DNA from 3 places in the Microbulbifer sp. ABE4_465 genome. Region 3 is predicted to be linked to each of the others. Evidence: predicted binding sites of a transcription regulator. Region 3 holds the regulator's gene; each other region holds the start of a gene.
What was found. The regulator PhoB, encoded in region 3, activates phosphate uptake and scavenging genes when phosphate is short. The targets are predictions, from matches to a motif close to TGTCATAAANNTGTAACA.
Positions count from the first base shown of each region.

Region 1: the regulator PhoB is predicted to act here: its motif matches at 3,396-3,413, upstream of ACXAG1_RS12825 (PhoX family protein).
Region 2: the regulator PhoB is predicted to act here: its motif matches at 3,943-3,960, upstream of ACXAG1_RS05940 (ethylbenzene dehydrogenase-related protein).

Region 1 covers NZ_JBSWXV010000007.1:201,095-207,516, forward strand. Annotated here, with positions in the region: gene pstS (phosphate ABC transporter substrate-binding protein PstS) at 151-1,278, shown strand; gene ACXAG1_RS12825 (PhoX family protein) at 1,324-3,276, opposite strand; gene ACXAG1_RS12830 (TonB-dependent receptor plug domain-containing protein) at 3,552-5,708, shown strand; gene ACXAG1_RS12835 (phytase) at 5,885-6,422, shown strand, end outside.
Region 2 covers NZ_JBSWXV010000002.1:537,622-544,043, forward strand. Annotated here, with positions in the region: gene ACXAG1_RS05930 (DNRLRE domain-containing protein) at 1-1,455, opposite strand, end outside; gene ACXAG1_RS05935 (Lcl C-terminal domain-containing protein) at 1,543-2,238, opposite strand; gene ACXAG1_RS05940 (ethylbenzene dehydrogenase-related protein) at 2,235-3,896, opposite strand; gene ACXAG1_RS05945 (TonB-dependent siderophore receptor) at 4,085-6,178, shown strand.
Region 3 covers NZ_JBSWXV010000008.1:127,879-134,300, reverse strand. Annotated here, with positions in the region: gene ACXAG1_RS13505 (DUF938 domain-containing protein) at 1-423, shown strand, start outside; gene ACXAG1_RS13500 (hypothetical protein) at 491-853, shown strand; gene phoR (phosphate regulon sensor histidine kinase PhoR) at 930-2,249, opposite strand; gene phoB (phosphate regulon transcriptional regulator PhoB) at 2,548-3,252, opposite strand; gene ubiA (4-hydroxybenzoate octaprenyltransferase) at 3,383-4,282, opposite strand; gene ACXAG1_RS13480 (chorismate--pyruvate lyase family protein) at 4,319-4,894, opposite strand; gene ACXAG1_RS13475 (dicarboxylate/amino acid:cation symporter) at 5,247-6,422, shown strand, end outside.

The DNA of each region.
Region 1 (6,422 bases), on a different contig from region 3:
TGACCGAATTGTTGCGATCAGTTGATTTTCCCGGGCAATCGCATTGCATCTGCCGGGTTCCTCGCGAGCCTTTGCTATACAAAGATCTAGTGATCCTTTTCTTCGTGGTGAAGTGCTGCACAAAAGGAATTTAATAAGCATGGTACTCGGATGAACCGGCGCAGAAATATAGCTCCCAATCGATCGCTACAGCTGATACTGCTGTTGGCGCTTATCGCCGTGCTCGTGGCGGTGGGTATCTCTCTGTTCAAGGATATCTCGCAAAGCCGGCACGACGATAATATCGACGGCCGTGCGCGCATACTTGGCGCTGGCGCCAGTTTCCCGGCACCACTGTATCTGCGCTGGTTCAGGGACCTGTACAAGAAAGAACAGCAATTCCAGGTGGACTACCAGAGTATTGGTAGTGGCGCCGGAATCACCAACTTTATGCAGGGGCGAATCGATTTTGCCGGTTCCGATTACCCACTGGATGACGAACGCATACAGCGGGTGGAGGGCGGCGTCCTACAGTTGCCGATGGCCGCCGGCGCTATTGTGTTTATCTACAACCTTGAGGGCGTGGAGCAGCTGAAGCTGTCTCGCGAGGTGTTGGCGAAAATTCTGCTCGGGGATATCCGTCAGTGGAACGATCCACTGGTGCAAAAAAGCAACCCGGGTGAAGACCTGCCAGACCGGAAAATAACGTTTGTGGCGCGCGCCGAGGCCAGTGGTACGACGCTGCATATGAGCCGGCATATCGAAGCGTATAGTCAGCACTTTGCCGAAAAAATCGGCGCTTCAAAAGACCCTCAGTGGCCATCCGAGCTGAAGGACAGTGGCAGTCTGATACGCGCTCGGGGCAACGCCGGTATCGCCAGAATGGTCGGCTCGGTGCCCGGTGCGATTGGCTACGTGCAATACGCCTACGCAGACAATGCGAAACTTGCCATGGCATCGCTGGAAAATCGTGCGGGCAATATGGTTGCACCAGGACCGGCGAGCTTCCAGTCTGCACTGAGCAGTTTTGAGGGACATCTGACCCGGCAAAACATTGCCGACCCCGGCGGCGAAAACGGGTATCCGATAATCAGCTTTTCCTGGCTGATCATGCGTAAATCCTATCGCAATCCGGATGTGTTTCCGGCGATGAATGCGATGGTGCACTACGGCCTGGGTGAGGGTCAGGAAGTTGTGGAAGAAATGGGTTATATCCCCTTTCCGGAAAGTGGCCGTAGGAAACTTCTCGAATATTTCGATTCCCGCGGCGCCAGCGGGCCGCTACCACAGCCGCAATAATGTACCGCAGCGGTAACGGCCCGTGAGCTGACTGCGCATGCGCGGTCAGCTGCCGACACTGCCCCCGTCGTTGCGGCGGATCGCAAGCACCGACGGACGCGGCGGCAGTTTGGGATCGTTGTCCGGCCAGCGGTGCAGGGGGTTGTCGAAGGTGGAGTTATCCGCATCCGCCGGGTGTTGCACCGCGACGAACAGGGTTTTACCGTCCGGAGTGAATTCAGGGCCGCAGATTTCGCCACCTACCGGGCAGCCGAAAAAGTGCTTGGGTGCTGCGCGAAGCTCACCCTCGGTCGCCATGGCCCAGAGGCCATCGTGAAAACCGAAATCTTCGCAGCCATCCGTTGCGATCCACATATTCCCCAGTTGATCGAAGGCCACATTGTCCGGGTTGGCGAACCAACCGTGGGCGGAAATATTGCCTGCTTGCTGTTGGCCGTAAGCACCGCGTTCGGCCGGGTCTTCCGCATTGGGGTTACCGCCGAGTAGAAAGGTATTCCACTGAAAGGTGTCACTGGCGTGGTCGCGCAGCCCGCTGCGCCCGGGCGGCACGATTTCCAGTACGTGGCCGGCAGTATTGCGCGCACGGGGGTTGGCCGGGTTTTCATCCCCGGGTTTGCGCCTTTTGTTTTTTGTGAGCATCACATAGGTGCAGTCATTCACCGGGTTGGTTTCGACATCTTCCGGGCGGTCCATGGGGGTGGCCCCCATCAACCTGGCCGCGCGGCGGCAGTCGATCAGTACGTCCGCCTGGTTGCGGAAGCCATTCTCCGGTGTGAGTGGGCCCTGTCCAAAAACCAGTGGCAGCCAGGTGCCGGCGCCACCTTCCCTGAATTGGCCGGCGTACAGTGTGCCCTCGGTCATCAGTTTACGGTTGTGGGTGTTTTCGCCGGGTCGATAAACATCGCTTGAGACAAACCGGTACACAAACTGGTGTTCGTCGTCGTCGCCGCCGTACGCCACGATAGGTTCCCCGGGTTTGCTGACCACGGTAAAACCTTCGTGCTCAAAACGGCCGAGGCTGGTCAACTTGCGGGGCTTGGAATCCGGGTCGTAGGGGTCGAATTCCACCATCCAGCCGAAGCGATTGGGCTCATTGGGCTCGACGGTGATGTCAAATCGGCGGTCGTAGTCTCCCCAGTTGCGGTTGCCTTCCTCGATGCCAAAGGCGTGGTGATTACGCGCTTCCACCTCGTCCGCCACGTTGTCCGGGTCGCCCTGAAAGGCGCCGCCAAAACCTTCCTCGGCGATCAGTACCGTGCCCCAGGGCGTTTTGCCGCCTGCGCAGTTGCCCACGGTGCCAAATACCTGGGTACCACTTGGGTCTTCACTGGTTTGCAGGCGCTTGTCGCCGGCGGCGGCGCCGACGATGTCCATCGCGGTGCTCAGGGTAATACGCCGGTTATACGGGCTGCCCAGTACCGGCTGCCAGCCGTCCTCGGTCAACTCGATCTCTACCACGCTGTGGCCGCAGGCCTGCTGTTCCACTGCGACATGCGCGTCACTGGTGCCGCGCACCGAACTGGCCTCGGTGTATCCCGCAAACATCAGATGCGGCTGTGTGTACTCGTGATTGACACACAGCAGCCCCCGCGCGCTGTTGTTACTCCGGCTGTGCGCGTCGCGATCGCCGGGGGCGGCTTCGGGATCCAGTGGCATAAACGCAATGAAGTCGTTGTTGTAGCCGAAGCGGCGGGACTGCTCCCTGGCGTCGAGCTTGTGCGGAGAAAAGGATTCGGCGAAGGCATCCAGTGGATCGCCCCAGCGCAGTAACAGGTCGGCGCTGTAGTCCTCCGGAAGGTGGTGTTTAAAGTCGAGCTTGTGGGGAATTTCTGAAAATCCCAGATTCTGTGTGGATGCCTTCTTCTGCTCACCGCAACCAGGCAGCAGGGCGGCACCCGTTGTTGCTGCGGTGGCAGCGCCGATGGCTTTGAACAGGGTGCGGCGGGTCAGGCTGGCGGGCTGCTCGTTGCTGGCGACGTCATCTGTGGGGCTTGTCATAAATTATTCACCATTTGGTTCACTTCCCTTTCAGGTGGCAGCAATAGGCCGGAAACGTTCGCTGCGCCTGTGTTGTCGGGAATTGGTTCGCGAATTCGAGAGCAAGATTACAGGCGCAATATGACAAATTTAAAAAAACGGTAACGCAAATTTCACATGCCAAGTCTAGCCTGCGCGCACAAATCAACAGGCCGGGCATGGTTTTTCACGTCATAGCGCCGGTCGTGCAACTGCTTCTTGTATTACAGCCAATTCCATAATGGGGACGGGGAACTATGACTAAGCCTGTATTTAATTTGAAGATGGTGGCGCCTCTTGCCGCAGCTATCATCAGTGTCAATGCTACCGCCCAGAGTGCGGCCAATGAATCTGTCGCAATGAGCGCGAGCTCCGGAGTTGAGGAGATCGTTGTCACCGGTACTAACGTGTACCGCGATCGCACCGACGACATTAACCCGACACTGTCTTTCGACCTGGACTTCTTTCAGCGCTTCGAGCCCCTGACCGTTGGTGAAATGCTCAAGCGCACCCCGGGTGTTGCCTTCACTTCTGATGTTCTTGAGTACGACGCGGTACAGCTGCGTGGTATGAACGCCGAGTACACTGAAGTTCTGATCAATGGCCGTCCGATCCCGGGCCAGGGCGCAGACCGCACCTTCTTTGTTGATCGCATCCCCTCCGAGCTGGTTGAGCGTATCGAAATCATCCGCTCTCCGTCTGCGGACATGACTTCTCAGGGCGTCGCTGGCTCTCTGAACGTGATCCTGAAAGATGGCGCCAAACTGGAAGGTATTACTACCCGCCTGGGTAGCACTTACTACGCCGACTCTGAAGATTTCCGCACCATTGGCTCCGCCGCCATCGCGCATGCCGGTGAGAGTTATGACTTCTGGCTGGGTGCGAACATTCAGGAGCGCTTTAACCCCAAGCGCAAGACCGAAGCCTACTTCGATGAGGAAGTTCTGGAAGGTTATGCCTTCGAAGAGGACACCCGCGATGGTAACGATAACTCTCTGAACGGTTCTCTCGGCTTCCAGCTGGACGACACCTCCGAGGTGCGTTTCAACGCCTACTACGTATTTACCGACCGCACCGAAAACGAGCTGGTTACCGAATACGAAGGTGATGTGATCAGCCGCACCGAGGGTGATCTGGTGGCAATCGCTACTCAGGAAGAGCAGATTGATCAGACCAGCTGGGGTATCGACGGTGTGTACGTCACCGCACTGGGTTCCGGTGAGCTGGAGCTTTCTGCGGCTCTTTCCCAATTCAAGGAAGACACCGTCAACTTCGAAACTGAAGAAGAGTTTGACGACGGAGTTTCCGAAGGTGTGGAAGAGGGCGATGAAGTCCTGTTTATCGAAGACAAGAACTACTCCCTGGAAGGCAGCTATAAAATCGCCCTGGGTGCGACCGAGCTGAAAACCGGTCTCTCCTATGGCGCCAGCGAGCGCACCGGTCTGCAAGCGGGCTTCTTCGATGTGGATGCCGATATCGAGGAAACGCGCGTTGCGCCATACGCCAAGCTGACCTTTGATATGGCGGAGAACCTGAGCCTGGAAGGTGGTCTGCGCTATGACATTTACGAGCGCGAAGTTTCCAACGAAGATGGCAGCGCGAAAAGCGATAGCAATGAACTGCTGCCATCCATGAGCTTGCGCTGGGACATGGATGACGACAACCGTGTGACCGCCTCTGTTGCGCGCACCCTGCGTCGCCCTGAGTTCGACCTGGTATCCCCGTTTGAAGAAGACGAGACGCCGGACGATGAAGACGTAACCGTGGGTAACCCGGATCTGGCTTCCGAGCTGGCCTGGGGCTTCGACCTCGGCTTTGAACACCGCCTGCCCGGTCGCGGCATTCTGGGGGTAAACTTCTTCTACCGCGATATCGACGACGTCATCGAACTGACCGACACCGGTGTTGAAACCGAAGCCGGCGGTGCACTGTTTACCCCGATGAATGTGGGTAACGGTACTTCCCGCGGCGTCGAATTTGATATCTCCATGCCGCTGGCCTTCGTCGGACTGGAAAACACCGGTTTCTACGCCAACTACGCCTACCTCGATTCCGAGATCAAAGATCCGTTCACTGGCGAAATGCGCACCTTCCGCAACCAGCCGGATTCCGTGTACAACATCAGCCTGACCCAGGACCTGCCGGGCTTTGGTGGCGCCGGTATCTCTTACCAGAAGCGCAGCGAATCCCTCGAGACCGAATTCGAGGAATACGTCATCACCGAATACGACGGCAACCTGGAAATGTTCGTCGAATGGAATGTTTCCGAGCAATCGGTACTGCGTTTCAGCGGCACCAACCTGCTGGATCAGGAGAAGGTTGAGTACATTCGCGACTACGGTGAGCCGGTCAACGAAATTCAGTATGAAGACAGCACGCCGACTTACAGTCTGACCTGGCGTTCTGCTTTCTAAGGTTGGATTTATTTCACAAAAGCCCGGTACCGGTGGAAGTCGGTACCGGGCTTTTTGCTATTTTTTATATATCGAACAGATGCGTCATCTGTTTGCCACTTTATTGTAATGCTGTGGGTGTAAATTGCTGCCCACAATATTCACCCTGCCAGGGAAACCCGGATAGTCGAAAAATCATGTCATCAAATACCTTCAAAATTGCCGGTTTACTGGCCTTTACCGGTCTGCTCGGTGCCTGCCAACCTCAAGATGATGTTACCGCAGAGGCGCCTCAGCCCATCCAGTCTCAATCAGCCCTTGTTCTTACGGACGTGGTGTCCAGTCAACTCGCGCCGGTAAGTCTGGCGGGAGAGGATTACTTGCTGCTGGCCAGTGAAAAGCGCGGACTGGTTCTGGTGAGTGCGCGCGGTGAGGAGAAGCTCGCGCTGGATGGCGGTACCGTGGAGCGCTTCGCTCTGCAGAAGCTGGCTGATGATCGCTGGCTGGTTGCGATGTATAACGAAGACAGTGCCGAATTGCAGCTGCGTCTTCTGGATATGGAGGATGGGAGCCCGCGAATTCGCTATCTGGCAGCAATGGCGACCAGCGCTCCGCAGGTGGCCATGTGTTTCTCTCGCCAGGCAGGGCGCACGCACCTGTTTGCCATTGATGAAAACGGCCTGGGGCATGAATACGTGGTGCACCCGCGCGAGCAGGCGTGGGAATTTACCGGCG
Region 2 (6,422 bases), on a different contig from region 3:
TGCGGTGACAAATACATCGTCGGTGACCGCCATGGCAATGGCGCCGGAGCCGCCGCTGGAGGAGCCGCCAGAGGAACTGCTTGATGAACTGCTTGATGAACTGCTGGACGAACCGCCGCTGATCACACTGCGATTGCTGCCATTGCGCACCAGGGTCATGGCTTCGCCCACCTGGTTGGCACTCCACCAGTTGACGTTGGCGGGCAGTGCCAGTGGATCGGCGGCGCGGTCGGCGCGGCTCAGGCTGCTGGCGGAGGTATTGAATTGAGCAGTGCGCACGGTCAGTTCACTCGGACTTACCTGAATCACCTTGAACTGCTGAATACTGGCGAGATCGATGGTCCAGGATTTGGGGTCGTTGGCGGAGCGCGCCGGCGCCCCCCAGCTGCCTTCACCCACATAAATGGTGCCGCCATTGGACGCGGTGGTAAAACCGTTACCGCTGGGCTCAACGGCCTGGGTGAGCTTGGTCATGTGGGTGTCGGATTCCACTACCAGATTCACCGCGTAATCGTAAAAATCCTGTGCCCACCAGGTGTGCAGAATTTGATTTTCTGATTTGCCGGTGTAGTGGGGGAACATGGGTTTGTGGTACTGGGCAAAGCGCCACTGGGCGCTGCTGCCGTAGCTGGCGAGATCGCTCTGCAGCCAGTTGTTCTGGGCGCTGGCGTAGGAAGACCAGCCGCTGTTTTTAAACTGGCTGTTGAGTGTGTATACGCGCAGCAGCGGAGAAATCTGCACGGCACCGTAGGTGTCGCTGGGGTTGCAGTTGCCGTCAGTATTGAAGTCGGCTCCGAACACCTGACACAGGGTCGAGTAGTTGTCGTCTTCGTGGTTGCCGTGAGTGGGGATCAGTGGATAGATGCGCTTGTAGCTCAAACCGTCGATCTGGTCACTGGAATAGGTGAGCTCCCAATCGTCGAGATAGGCATTCATCTGAGAGGCGCTGTTGGCATCGGTGAAGTCACCGCCATGCATCACTGCGAGTGGGCGAATTTTTGCCAGCAGCTGGTTGCCCTGGCGACGGTTGGTGTGACCGGTGCGGGTGTCACCGCCAGCAATGACTACAAAGGGGGAGTTATCGTTGGGGGCAGTCTTGAACCAGAAACGATCGCCACAGCCATCCTGGTCACATACGCGGAAGAATACATCGGAATCGGCGGAAAGATTTTCCAGGCGTACAAAACTGCTGTCGATACTGCCATCAAAGGTGTAGCTGGCATCCACGCCGGCGCTGGTCCAGCTTCCCTCGTTGGTGGAGTAGCCGTAGCTCACGTAAGGATTGGAGCTGCTGCCATCGGGAGAAAAGCCGATCACGGCGCTGGTGCGGCCGTCGGTGTCCCATACCAGGCGGTAATGTTTGGTGGCGGCACTGGCGTCTGCCGCACACAGGGCCATCAGCAGGCTCGCGGAGCCAGCCAGGCGAATAGAGTTACTTCCCAGAAACTGTTTCATGGGTTTTCCTGTCCAGGTTTTTATAGAAAGAAAATAAATGGAAATCAGAAGAACGAAAAAATACAGCGCGGGCAGTGTGCAGGGGGATTAGTGACAGCTTTTTGAATTCCCGGAGACGAGGCGCACAAACGCCGCATTGCGGTGTGGAATTGTGATGGACTGCCCATCCACGAAACTGACCGCCACCGCGCCGGACTTTAAATAGTTGTAAACGGTTTGTAATGAACCATCTTGTTCGGAAGTCCAATAATCACCGCGTTTGGTTTTTGGAAAGAAGGCGGTATCGATGGTGGGCTGGCCGGCTTTTGCGTCTGTGTAGACCAGGGTTTGCAGTTCACCAGCGGTGGGCAGTCGCCAGTCCTGTGCACCACACAACGTCTCTTCGCGGGTGCGCCGGATCAGGTCGGCGGTATCGCAGCGTTCTTCTTCGAAATAGCAGTCGCCATTGTTGGGTGTGCCAATCGCCGTCTGTTTTCTCGAAGCGGAAGTGGATACTGTAGTGAGCCCCTCGCTCTGGTGGACCTGTTCCCGATACCAGGAGTAGGTCCAAAGGCCATCGTGAATATTTTCACTGTCGGTTTTCACTTCCCACAAAAGACTACTGCGACTGTCGCACACGCAGGACCAGGGGCCTGCCCAGTTAGGTAGCGGTACACCAGAGGAATCTATTTTTGTGAAATGGTATGGAACCGGTACGGGATCTTCCGGTTGATGCAGCGCTGCCGTAAGCAGCACACCGGCCGACAGTAAAAAAAGCACAAGCGAGCGTTGCCAGACTTTCATCGCGCCGGCTCCTCGAAAAATTGCAGGCGGATCGCACGGGTGTGGCGGGTGTGAGCAATCTGCGAGTGATCGAAGGCCGAGACCCACAGGCAGGTGCCATCGGCAATCGGCACGTCCAGCGTGGAGCCGGTAATCCGCTTGCGCGCAATTTCCAGATGCCAGTAGCCATCTTTCCATACGCCGCGGGCACGCACATCGGCGCGGTCCCCTTCAAAGCGATTGGAGTTGTACATCACCGACGGCATGACCGTGCCGGCCGGATAGCGCGCGTCCTGCGCGGCGGAGTAGGGCTGGTAGTCAAACCAGGGGATTACCCACTCCGCTTTTTCGTTTTGGTATTTACTGTCGTGTTTATTTTGGCCTGTTTGCAGCGCTGCCAGTTGCACCGGATCTATGGGCAGGCGTTTGGGTACTATGATGCTGGGCTTGTACCACTGCCAGTTCATCACGTAAGCACCGGACTCCTTGCCGTCTTGCTGGTAACCGGCGGTATAGCGGCGCTCTCCCGGGCGCACCTGATCCGGCGGGCCGATAAAGTTGTCGTCGGCGAGATACATGTCGTTGGTGCGCACCGCCTTCCAGTGCCAAAGGTCGTGCAGTTGCCCGTCACTGCTGTAGTGGTAACCCTTGCCATGCCAGTTGGCCGGGCGCTCGGATAGCGGTTTGCGCCCCAGGTGCGCAGTGCCGGCAGCGCCGAAAGCGCAGCTGGAGGACAGCAGCACGGCAAATTTGTCTTCGTAGTGGCGGGTTTCATCGAAATTGTGGAAACCCTGTTGCTGCACCTCCCAGCCATTTTCTGTTTTCAGCAGTGGCAGGTGCACCAGGCTGCGGGTGGCATCCCGCCAGCGGGCGGACAGAAAAAATTCTTCGCCGTTGGTAAGTGCCCGCAGGGTGACCTCGGTGGCGCCGTCATCGAAGTTGGCACCGCCGTCGGTGTAAACCGTGATTGGCATTGCCCGCTGCCACTGGGGTTCATCGGCGCGACCGTCGATCTCGATGGGGGAATGATCGGGGTCGATAAGTGGAATCTGCGCGACCAGCAGCGGGACCTGGCTCTGGCCGTGAGTTAGCAGCCAGCCACTTAAAAGCATCAGCAGGGTGGCGGTGACTAGTCCGCCGCCGACGAGCAGGCGTCCGGGAGATCGCTGCCCTGCCTGAGGAAGGCAAATTCGCACTAGGGACTTTCGGCCCCAGCGCACCAGGTAGAGCCCGGCGTGTAGCGCGATATATGCGAGCATCCCGATGGCACCCAGGTAGTGCCAGTCGCGCAGGCTCCACTCCATACCTGCCGTGCCCGCAAACAGCAGCCAGCCGCTCCCCAGCGACAACAGCAGAACCGGGTATCCCGCGCGGATAATCGCCCGCTGCCAGCCCGGCCAGCGCCGGGTCGTGGCAGAGGTTGAGGTTCGGCAATCGCGCGCGCGGTAGGCTGCCAGCAAGCGGTGGACGACATAAAGGATGGCGACCAGGGTGACCGCCACTGCGCTAAGGAAGTGCAGTCCGATCACCTGCCCCTGGGGGAGCAGCTCTTCAAATCGGGCGACTTCCGGGCGAGAGAGACTGGCAATGCGCAATCCACTCAGCAGGCTGCACAGCACCGCAACGCCGGCAGCTCCGTGCAGCAGAATCCAGCGCAGGCTTTTGCGGTTGGCGGCCACGTCCTCTCCCGTCCGGCTCTCAAAGGGCGGCAGACTAAACAGGCCAGATGGCAATTCAATGACACTGGCCGGTCAGAACACCAAATGACTTTTCACGATAAAATCTAAATGAGAATTCATTGCATTACGGGTTGCGGTTCATTAGACTCCCGTTCCAAATTCAAGGGGTAGTTCCTGGGGGCTCAATAATGCAATCAAATCCACGTATATTCGCCAGCTCTCTGCTGGCTGTCGCACTGGCCGCAGCCAATAGCGCCATCGCCGCTGAAGGGGAAAGTGAGGCGAGTGCAACCGCCATTGAAGAGATGACCGTAGTTGGAGTGCGCGAAAAGCGCGTAAGCCGCGGTGCCACTGGCCTGGCGCTGGCCATCAAGGATACTCCTCAGTCCATCAGCATCGTCGATCAGCGCACCATGGAAGACTTCGGCGTGACCGGCGCCAATGACGCCCTGGAGCTGAGCACCGGTGTCAACGTTGATCAGTACGAAACCAACCGCGCTACCTATAACTCCCGTGGCTTCGAGATCCAGCTTACCCAGGTCGACGGCCTCGGTATGACCAACGACTTCGGTACTGTAGTTGGCCAGCTGGATACCTTCCTGTTTGAAAAGATTGAGTTGATCCGCGGCGCCAACGGCCTGCTGACCGGTGTGGGCAACGCCTCCGGCACCATCAACTATGTGCGCAAGCGCCCGACCAATGAAACCGGTGGCATCGTCGATTTCCGCGGTGGCTCCTACGGCTACAAACGTGCCGCAGCAGACTACAACCAGGTGCTGACCGAAGATGGCAGCTGGGCCGGCCGTGTGGTTGTTGCTTACGAAGACAAGGACTCTCACATCCGTGACCAGCACGATGAGAAGATGTCCCTGTACGGTGTAGTGGACGGCCAGATCGGCACCAACGGTGTACTGACTGCCGGTGTGACCATTCGCGATGACAAGCAGGATTCCCCGATGTGGGGCTCATTGATTCTGTTCCGCGCAGACGGCAGCATGGCGGACTTCGATACCTCCACTTCCACCGCCGCTGACTGGGCCTACTGGGACACCGAATCCAAAACCGCGTTTGTTGAATATACCCACCAGCTGCCAGAGGGCTGGGAGGCCAAGTTCACCTACAACCGGCACGAGAACGAAACTCAATCCAAGCTTCTCTACGCGTGGGGTAGCTACATCAATGAAGACGGCACCGGACCGGTAGGCTGGCCGTATCGCGGAGCCACCGACAGCACCAACGATCTGCTGGACGCGAACCTGACCGGCGCATTCAATGCCTTTGGTCAGGAGCACACCCTGATTGCCGGAATCAGCCACTCAATGAAGGAGACCGCTTCTAGTTCTGCGCCGGCTCCGGACGAGCAAATGTTTCTTCCGCTTCCCATTCCGAATGGTGGAAAGGATTATCCGGAGCCCACATGGGGTGAGATGTCCCCCGCGTCCGCCGGTGAGCAGGAACTGACCCGTCTCTACGCTGCGGCACGCCTGAGCATTACCGATGCGCTCAATGCGATCGTGGGGGTGAACTCCATCAAGCTGGCGCGCGAAGGTAGCTCTATTTACGGCGGTGGTGTATCCCAGACCTACTACCCGGATACCGAAGAGACCAGCCCGTATATGGGGCTGACCTACGACTTCACCGACAATATTCTCGGCTACGTTTCCTACTCCGATATTTTCCAGAATCAGGACCAGACCGATATCAACCGTGTCTATCTGGACCCGATGAAGGGCGTGAATATGGAAGCCGGGGTCAAGGCCGAGTGGTTCGACAGCCGCCTGCTGACCACTGCTGCGGTATTCAGTGCAGAGCAGCAGGGCCTGGCGACTTACGCTGGCGAAATCGATGGCACTTCCTGGTATGCCCCCAAAGACGTGAAGTCCGAGGGTTTTGAGATCGAAGCGGTCGGCCAGGTAACCGACAACGCGAACCTGACCGTGGGGCTGACCCATCTGGACCTGACCGGCCCGGACGGCAACGACATCTACGAATGGGTACCGCGCACCACCGCCCTGGTACGTTTTGATACTCGCCTGGATGCCGTGCCGCAGTTGCGAGTGGGTGTGAACGGTCGCTGGCAGTCCGATATTATCGGTAGCTACGCCGAGCAGGACGCCTTCTTCCGCGCGGACGCCTTCGCGTCTTATGAAGTGAGCGAGTCCGCGACTGTTCGATTCAACATCAACAACCTGTTCGACGAGAAGTACGTGGAAGGTCTGGCCTACGGTGCCATCTACGGTGCGCCGCGTCACGGTCAGGTATCGTTCCAGTACAGCTTCTGATATCGAACCATCGCCGTCAGGTGAGTTAAAAAAAGCCGGGCAAACCAGTGGTTTGTCCGGCTTTTTTGTAAGGCAACCGCCATTTATATCTTGTATGGCGTCGATTGATAAAAGCTAAATGAGAATACGTTGTATTTGATGCAATAGAGGACTAGACTGCCGTCTAAGCTGTAACCCGCATATTGGTCAGCCCTGTGCCTGTCCAGTGATGCTGCCCTCCGCTGATATTCGAATACGCGCATTT
Region 3 (6,422 bases):
CTGCACGAGGTGCAGGCCTGGCTCGGCAACCGCCCCGCGGCCAACCTGCCGGTACCGGTTGCGCTCGATGTGACCGGCGACTGGCCCGAATTGCGGGTGGACACGGTGTTTACCGCCAATACACTGCATATTATGCCGGCCGTCGCAGTGGACACGTTTTTCCATAAACTGCCGCGGGTATTGCAGCCCGGTGGTCAGTTAATCGTATACGGCCCGGTGAAAATCGCCGGCGAGTATATTGGTCCCGGCAATGCGGGTTTTGATGTGTGGCTGAAAGAGCAGGACCCACTGCGCGGGATTCGCGATCTGGAGTGGCTGGATCAGCTGGCGGCAGCCCAGGGGCTGCAGCGAATCGAAAACAATTACCTGCCTGCCAACAACCAGTTGTTGGTGTGGCAAATGAGTGAGAACCGCACTTTGTAGGACCCTGCAGGGAGGCTCCTACAGCGGGCGTTAAAAACGAACAATCGCAGGACAAGGAAACATCACTATGCCCCCATGGTTAGAAACCGCCCTCGCTATCTTCGCCGCTGTTGCTGCCGTGTTTTTCTTCGGTAAATATCGCGAATACGCTGCTGCATTGCACGAATCCGAGCGCATGAAGCACAAGCTGTCCAAGGACCTGGACCGCTACCGGGATGTACCCCAGCTGCGTGCCCTGCGCGACGGGCTTTTGGGCGAACGCAATCTGCCGGTGGATGACGAGGGCCGCGAACATATCCTGATCCGCGACAGCGCGCGCAAGCTGGTGCATATCACCGTGGAAAAGCGCAAATCGGAGGGGGTATCCCCGGATGCTCCAGTGCAGTACACCGCCGCGGGAGAGTCCCGGCAGCTGCAAGAGCTGGAGTAATCGTTGAAGTCTTTCCATGCTGGAAACGAAAAAGCCCCTCTCGGGGCTTTTTTTATAGCAGTCAGTTTTGTAGCCGTCAGCTAGTGGCGGTGCTGGCCTGGGTGAGCTTCTGCAGGGGGAAATTCAGGGTAAAGGTACTGCCGCGGCCGGGTACACTGGTTACGTTCATGTTGGCGCTGTGGCGTAACAGCACATGCTTGACGATCGCCAGACCCAGACCGGTGCCGCCGCTCTCGCGGGAGCGACCGGCGTCCACCCGGTAAAAGCGCTCCGTCAGACGCGGAATATGCACCGGGTCGATACCGATACCGGAATCCTTCACCGAAAAATGCCCACCGCTGGCATCCATGCGCCAGCGCAGTTCAATCGGTCCGCCATCCGGGCTGTACTTCACCGCATTAAACGCCAGGTTGGCAAAGGCGCTGTGCAGCTCACCGGCGTCCCCGGTAATCGTGCAGTCCTCATCGCAGGCCACAGAAATCTCATGCCGCTCACCGCTCAGCGAGCGGGCTTCGCCAGCCACCCGTTCCATCAGCTCGCGCACCGACACCCGGTCGCGCCCACTGTCGCGCTCGGATGTCTCCAGCCGCGCCAGCAACAGCAGATCGTTTACCAGACCGGTCATACGCACCGTCTGCTCACTCATCTGCCCCAGGGGCCTGTCCCAATTGCGCGGCGCCTGGCCACTCATCTGCAGCGTCTCCAGGTAACCCGCGATCACCGTCAGCGGTGTGCGCAGCTCGTGAGAAACATTCGCCACAAAATCCCGCCGCATCTGCTCCAGGTTATGCAGCCGGGTAATATCCCGCACAATCACCAGCGCTTCATCCTGACCGAAGCGCGTAACTTCCACCTGCAGAATCCGCGAATCATCCCCCGGCGCCGGCAGCGTAATCGGCTGCTGATTCGCCCGCTTGCCGCCGCTCATTCGCTCGTACATATGCTCGACAAAACGCGGGTCGCGCACAAAGTTGACCAACGGCTGGCCCGCATCGTCCGGCTGTAAACGCAACATTTGCCCGGCGGCAGGGTTCCACCACGCCAGATTGCCATCGTCCTCCAGCGCCACAATACCCTCGCGCAATGCACTGGTACTGTCCTGCACCCGCCGCAGCATCGCGTGGAGCTTCTGCTTCTCTTTGCGGTGGCGGCGCTGCATGCGGTAGAAATCGTCGGTGATATCCCCCCACACACCAAAATTCGTCGGCGCCGGGCCGCGGCGGCCGTTGGCGAGCCAGCGGTCAAATTGATTTTGTTGCCACAGCAACCAGAAAACATAGGCGGCAAGACCAGCGCACAGCGCCAGCCACCAGTGGCCGCTGGCAAAACCGAGAATGGTGGTGCCGAGGGCGATAATGATAAAGCGGGAAAACTCGCCAATACTGCGATCGAGCATGATGGTTTGGCCATCTTGTTTCAGGTAGGTAAACCCGGTAATTGGAAAAACTACCGAGGTTCTAAGCGAAGGTCGAGTGCCGGGTAAGCGTTTTTGAAAGCGTCGGCGACAGGGATGTCGCCGACGCAGCGTACAGGGAAGTATTCACAGCGGTTTAGCTGAGCACATCCGTGTGCTCAGCCCTACGGGCAGCTAAAGCTGCTGAAAATTGTTCCCGACAATTTTTTCAAAAACTTTTACCTGGTGCTCGGCCGCCACAGGACTCGCTACGGAGCCCTCTACAATTCTTGGGTGTAGGTTACACCCTTTCCGCGGTCTGTACAGAAAAGCGGTAGCCGGTGCCGCGCACGGTCTGGATGTAGCGCTCGTGGCCATCCACCGTCAGGGCCTTGCGCAGGCGACGGATGTGAACATCCACGGTGCGCTCTTCCACATACACGTTGCCACCCCACACATGGTCCAGCAACTGGGTGCGGGTATAAGCGCGCTCCTGATGGCTCAGGAAAAACGTCAGCAGGCGGAACTCGGTCGGACCCATATCCACCGGATTGCCATTGATCGTCACCCGGTGGCTGATTGGATCCAGCACCAGGCCACCCGCCGTCAGCGGCTCCTCCGGCGTGCTCGGGCCCGCGCGGCGCAACACCGCCTTCAGGCGTGCAACCAGCTCGCGCGGTGAAAACGGCTTGGTAATGTAATCGTCCGCACCGGTCTCCAGACCCTTGATCTTGTGATCTTCCTCACCCTTGGCAGTGAGCATGATGATCGGCAGAGAAGAAGTCAGCTCATCCCGCTTCAGGCGACGGGCCAACTCAACCCCGGAAACATCCGGCAGCATCCAGTCCAGCAGAATCAGATCCGGTTTCTCATCAATGACCAGCGCGTGGGCCGCCTGGGCATTTTCCGCCTCAAGACAACGGTAATCCGCCATCTCCAGTGCTACCCGTAACATATCCCGCACCGGGGCTTCGTCGTCGACTATGAGGATCGTCTTGCTGTGCATCTGCCTGCCATACCCTAACTGAAGTGATTGTCATTTAACTGACTATTCTAGAGTGGCCATTTAACGTCACTTTAGTGACAAAAATATGACAGCCGTACGGGAAGCGCGGCTTGCGGGTCGGTGTCTGCGCTTAATTCCACAGGTAGTGGGAAAATATGCCTGCAAACAGCGCCATACCCACCCAATTATTGTTCAGGAATGCCCTGAAGCAGGCTTCTCGTTGCCGTGCGCGAATCAGCCACTGCTGGTAGCAAAACAGCCCGGCAGCTACCGCAACACCGCCGTAATACAGGGGGCCCATATCCGCGCGCCCTCCCAGCATCAACAGAGCCAGGATCACCATGCCCTGCAGGCAGCCGGTCATCACCCGGTCCATGTCGCCGAACAGGATGGCAGTGGACTTCACGCCGATCTTCAGGTCGTCGTCCCGGTCCACCATGGCATAAAAGGTATCGTAGGCCACGGTCCACAGCAGGTTGGCGGTAAACAGCACCCAGGCCACCGCCGGTACCTCATCGGTGACCGCGGCAAATGCCATGGGGATTCCCATACTGAACGCCGCACCCAGCACCACCTGGGGCAGATGGGTGTAGCGTTTGGCAAAGGGATAACAGAAGGCCAGCGCCAGCGCCGGCAGCGACAGCAGAATGGTCAGCTTGTTGGTGGTGAGCACCAGTAGAAATGCCAGCAGCATCAGGCCGGCGAACAGCATCAGTGCGCCTTTCGGGGTGGCGGCGCCGGTGGCGAGGGGGCGCTGGTTGGTGCGCTTTACGTGGCCGTCGATGTTGCGGTCGGCGAAGTCGTTGATGGCACAGCCGGCGGCGCGGGTGAGAATCACACCCAGGGTAAACACTACAAACAGGTGCAGCCCCGGCCAGCCCTTTGCGGCAATCCACAGCGCGGCCCAGGTGGGCCAGAGCAACAGCAGCGAGCCGATGGGCCTGTCCAGCCGGGCCAGTTGCCAATAGGGCTGGATACTGGGCCAGTGCTGCGCGAAGCGCTGCTGGACTTGTTGGCGAATGGCTTGCATGGCAGTTCCCGTATTCTTTCCTGTCTCTTCAGATCATTAGGTCATTGGCGGTTTGTGGGGATTGAACCCGCTGAGGAAGGTCTCTGCAACCAGCAGGGGTTTGTCGTGCAGCCAGAAGGTGGAGCGGCGGCCCCAGGCGTGGGTTTCGCTCTGGTCCAGTTCCGCCAGCTGGCACTGGGAATTGCGCTTTAGCTGATTGAGGACGATGGGGCCACGGCGGATGTCCGGCTGGCTGAACAGGAGTTCGCCGAGGGGGCGGTTGTCGAGGCTGCGCAGGTAGCGGGATTTGCCGGCGAGGGTGCGCTCGGGAAGGACGCTGCGGGCGTAAACCCAGGGCTGGGTGTCGCTGCCGTAGAGCAGGACTTCGCGGATCAGGGCGCGGTTGCGCTCTTTGAGGTTGAGGGCGCGGCGCTCTTCGAGGTTGGGTGTGTGCCAGCCCTGGTTGAGTATTTGTACGCTAAACTCGCCGTGGCTCAGGTGTTTGAGGGCGGCGGTGAGGGACCCTTTGTGTTGCAGCCAGGGCAGGAGGTGGTCCGGCGGGGTGTGGCCGTGCAAGCTTTCGAGGGGTTGTGGGTGCCAGTCGCCGATGGCCTCAAAGGGGGAGTGGTACAACGCAGACTCCGCGCGGGGTTTTGCTGGTTTGAATTAACCGCATTGTACCTGACCGCTGGCTTTGGTGAATGGTTATGGTTTTTGCTCGGCTGGAGCGCTGCCGATATAGTGGCGCTGGATTCGGGGAAGAAACCAGTTCGGTGGCGGTGTTGCTGCCGTGTGCAGCCTTGCGAGACACGACCTAGGCGGCCCCCCGTGAACCCATCCATGGGGGCTCTTCCGCGAGGTCCCTCTCGCGGAAGGTCTCGCAAGGCTGCACACAACATCAACACCTTCTCCCGGACCGCAGATTTCTTAATGACAAAATAAGTATCGAACCTGATGACCATCAGGTTCATAACTAGGACGGACCATGGGGCTTACCAAAAAAATCGTACTGGCCATGATCACGGGGATCTTGCTTGGCCTGTTGTTCAATGTACTCAATTCCAGCCAGGTGTTGGGTGCGACGGTTACCGGATTTATCAACAATTACCTCACCAATGGCCTGTTCGACATCATCGGACGGATTTTCATTGCGTCGCTGAAACTGATGGTGGTGCCACTGGTGCTGGTATCGCTGATATGTGGTGCCTGTGCTCTGTCCGAGGGCAGCCGGGTTGGGGTGTTGGCAGGGAAGACACTGCTGCTTTACCTGTGCACGACGGCCGTGGCCATTTCCCTAGCGCTGCTATTGGCGCTGGTGATTCAGCCCGGTGTGGGTATGGAGTACCTGGCGGGGGATGCGCAGTTCGAAGCGAAAGATTCCCCTCCCCTGTCCGATGTACTGGTCAATATTTTTCCGACCAATCCGGTAATGGCGATGGCAGAAGGCAACATGCTGCAGATCATCGTGTTTGCCCTGCTGCTGGGTTACGCGATTTCCCGCAGCGGCAAGCCGGGCCAGCGGGTGGCGGCGTTCTTTAATGATCTGAACGAGGTGATTCTGCGCATGGTGGGTGTGCTGATGGTGTTTGCGCCTTACGGGGTGTTTGCGCTGTTGGTGAACAAGATTGCGCTGCTGGGTCTGGATGCCATTCCGACTCTGGCGAAGTATTTCGGGGTGGTGCTGCTGGCGCTGATGATCCACGCCTTCGGTGTCTATCCGCTGCTGCTGAAATTGCTGTCGGGGCTGAACCCGGTGAAGCTGATCAAGAAAATGCGCCCGGCGATGGCGTTTGCCTTCAGTACCGCGTCTTCCGCGGCGACGATTCCGGTGACGCTGCAGACGGTGGAGAAGCGTCTGGGTGTGGATAACAAGATTGCCTCTTTCACTGTTCCCCTGGGTGCGACCATCAATATGGATGGTACGGCGATCATGCAGGGGGTGGCGACGGTGTTTATCTCCCAGTTGTATGGGATCGAGATCGGTCTGATGGGTTACCTGACGGTGATTCTGACCGCGACTCTCGCGTCTATCGGCACCGCTGGTGTGCCGGGTGTGGGTCTGATTATGCTGGCGATGGTGCTGGGCCAGGTAGGCCTGCCGGTTGAGGGCATTGCCATTGTGATGGGTGTGGATCGTTTGCTCGACATGGTGCGCACGGCG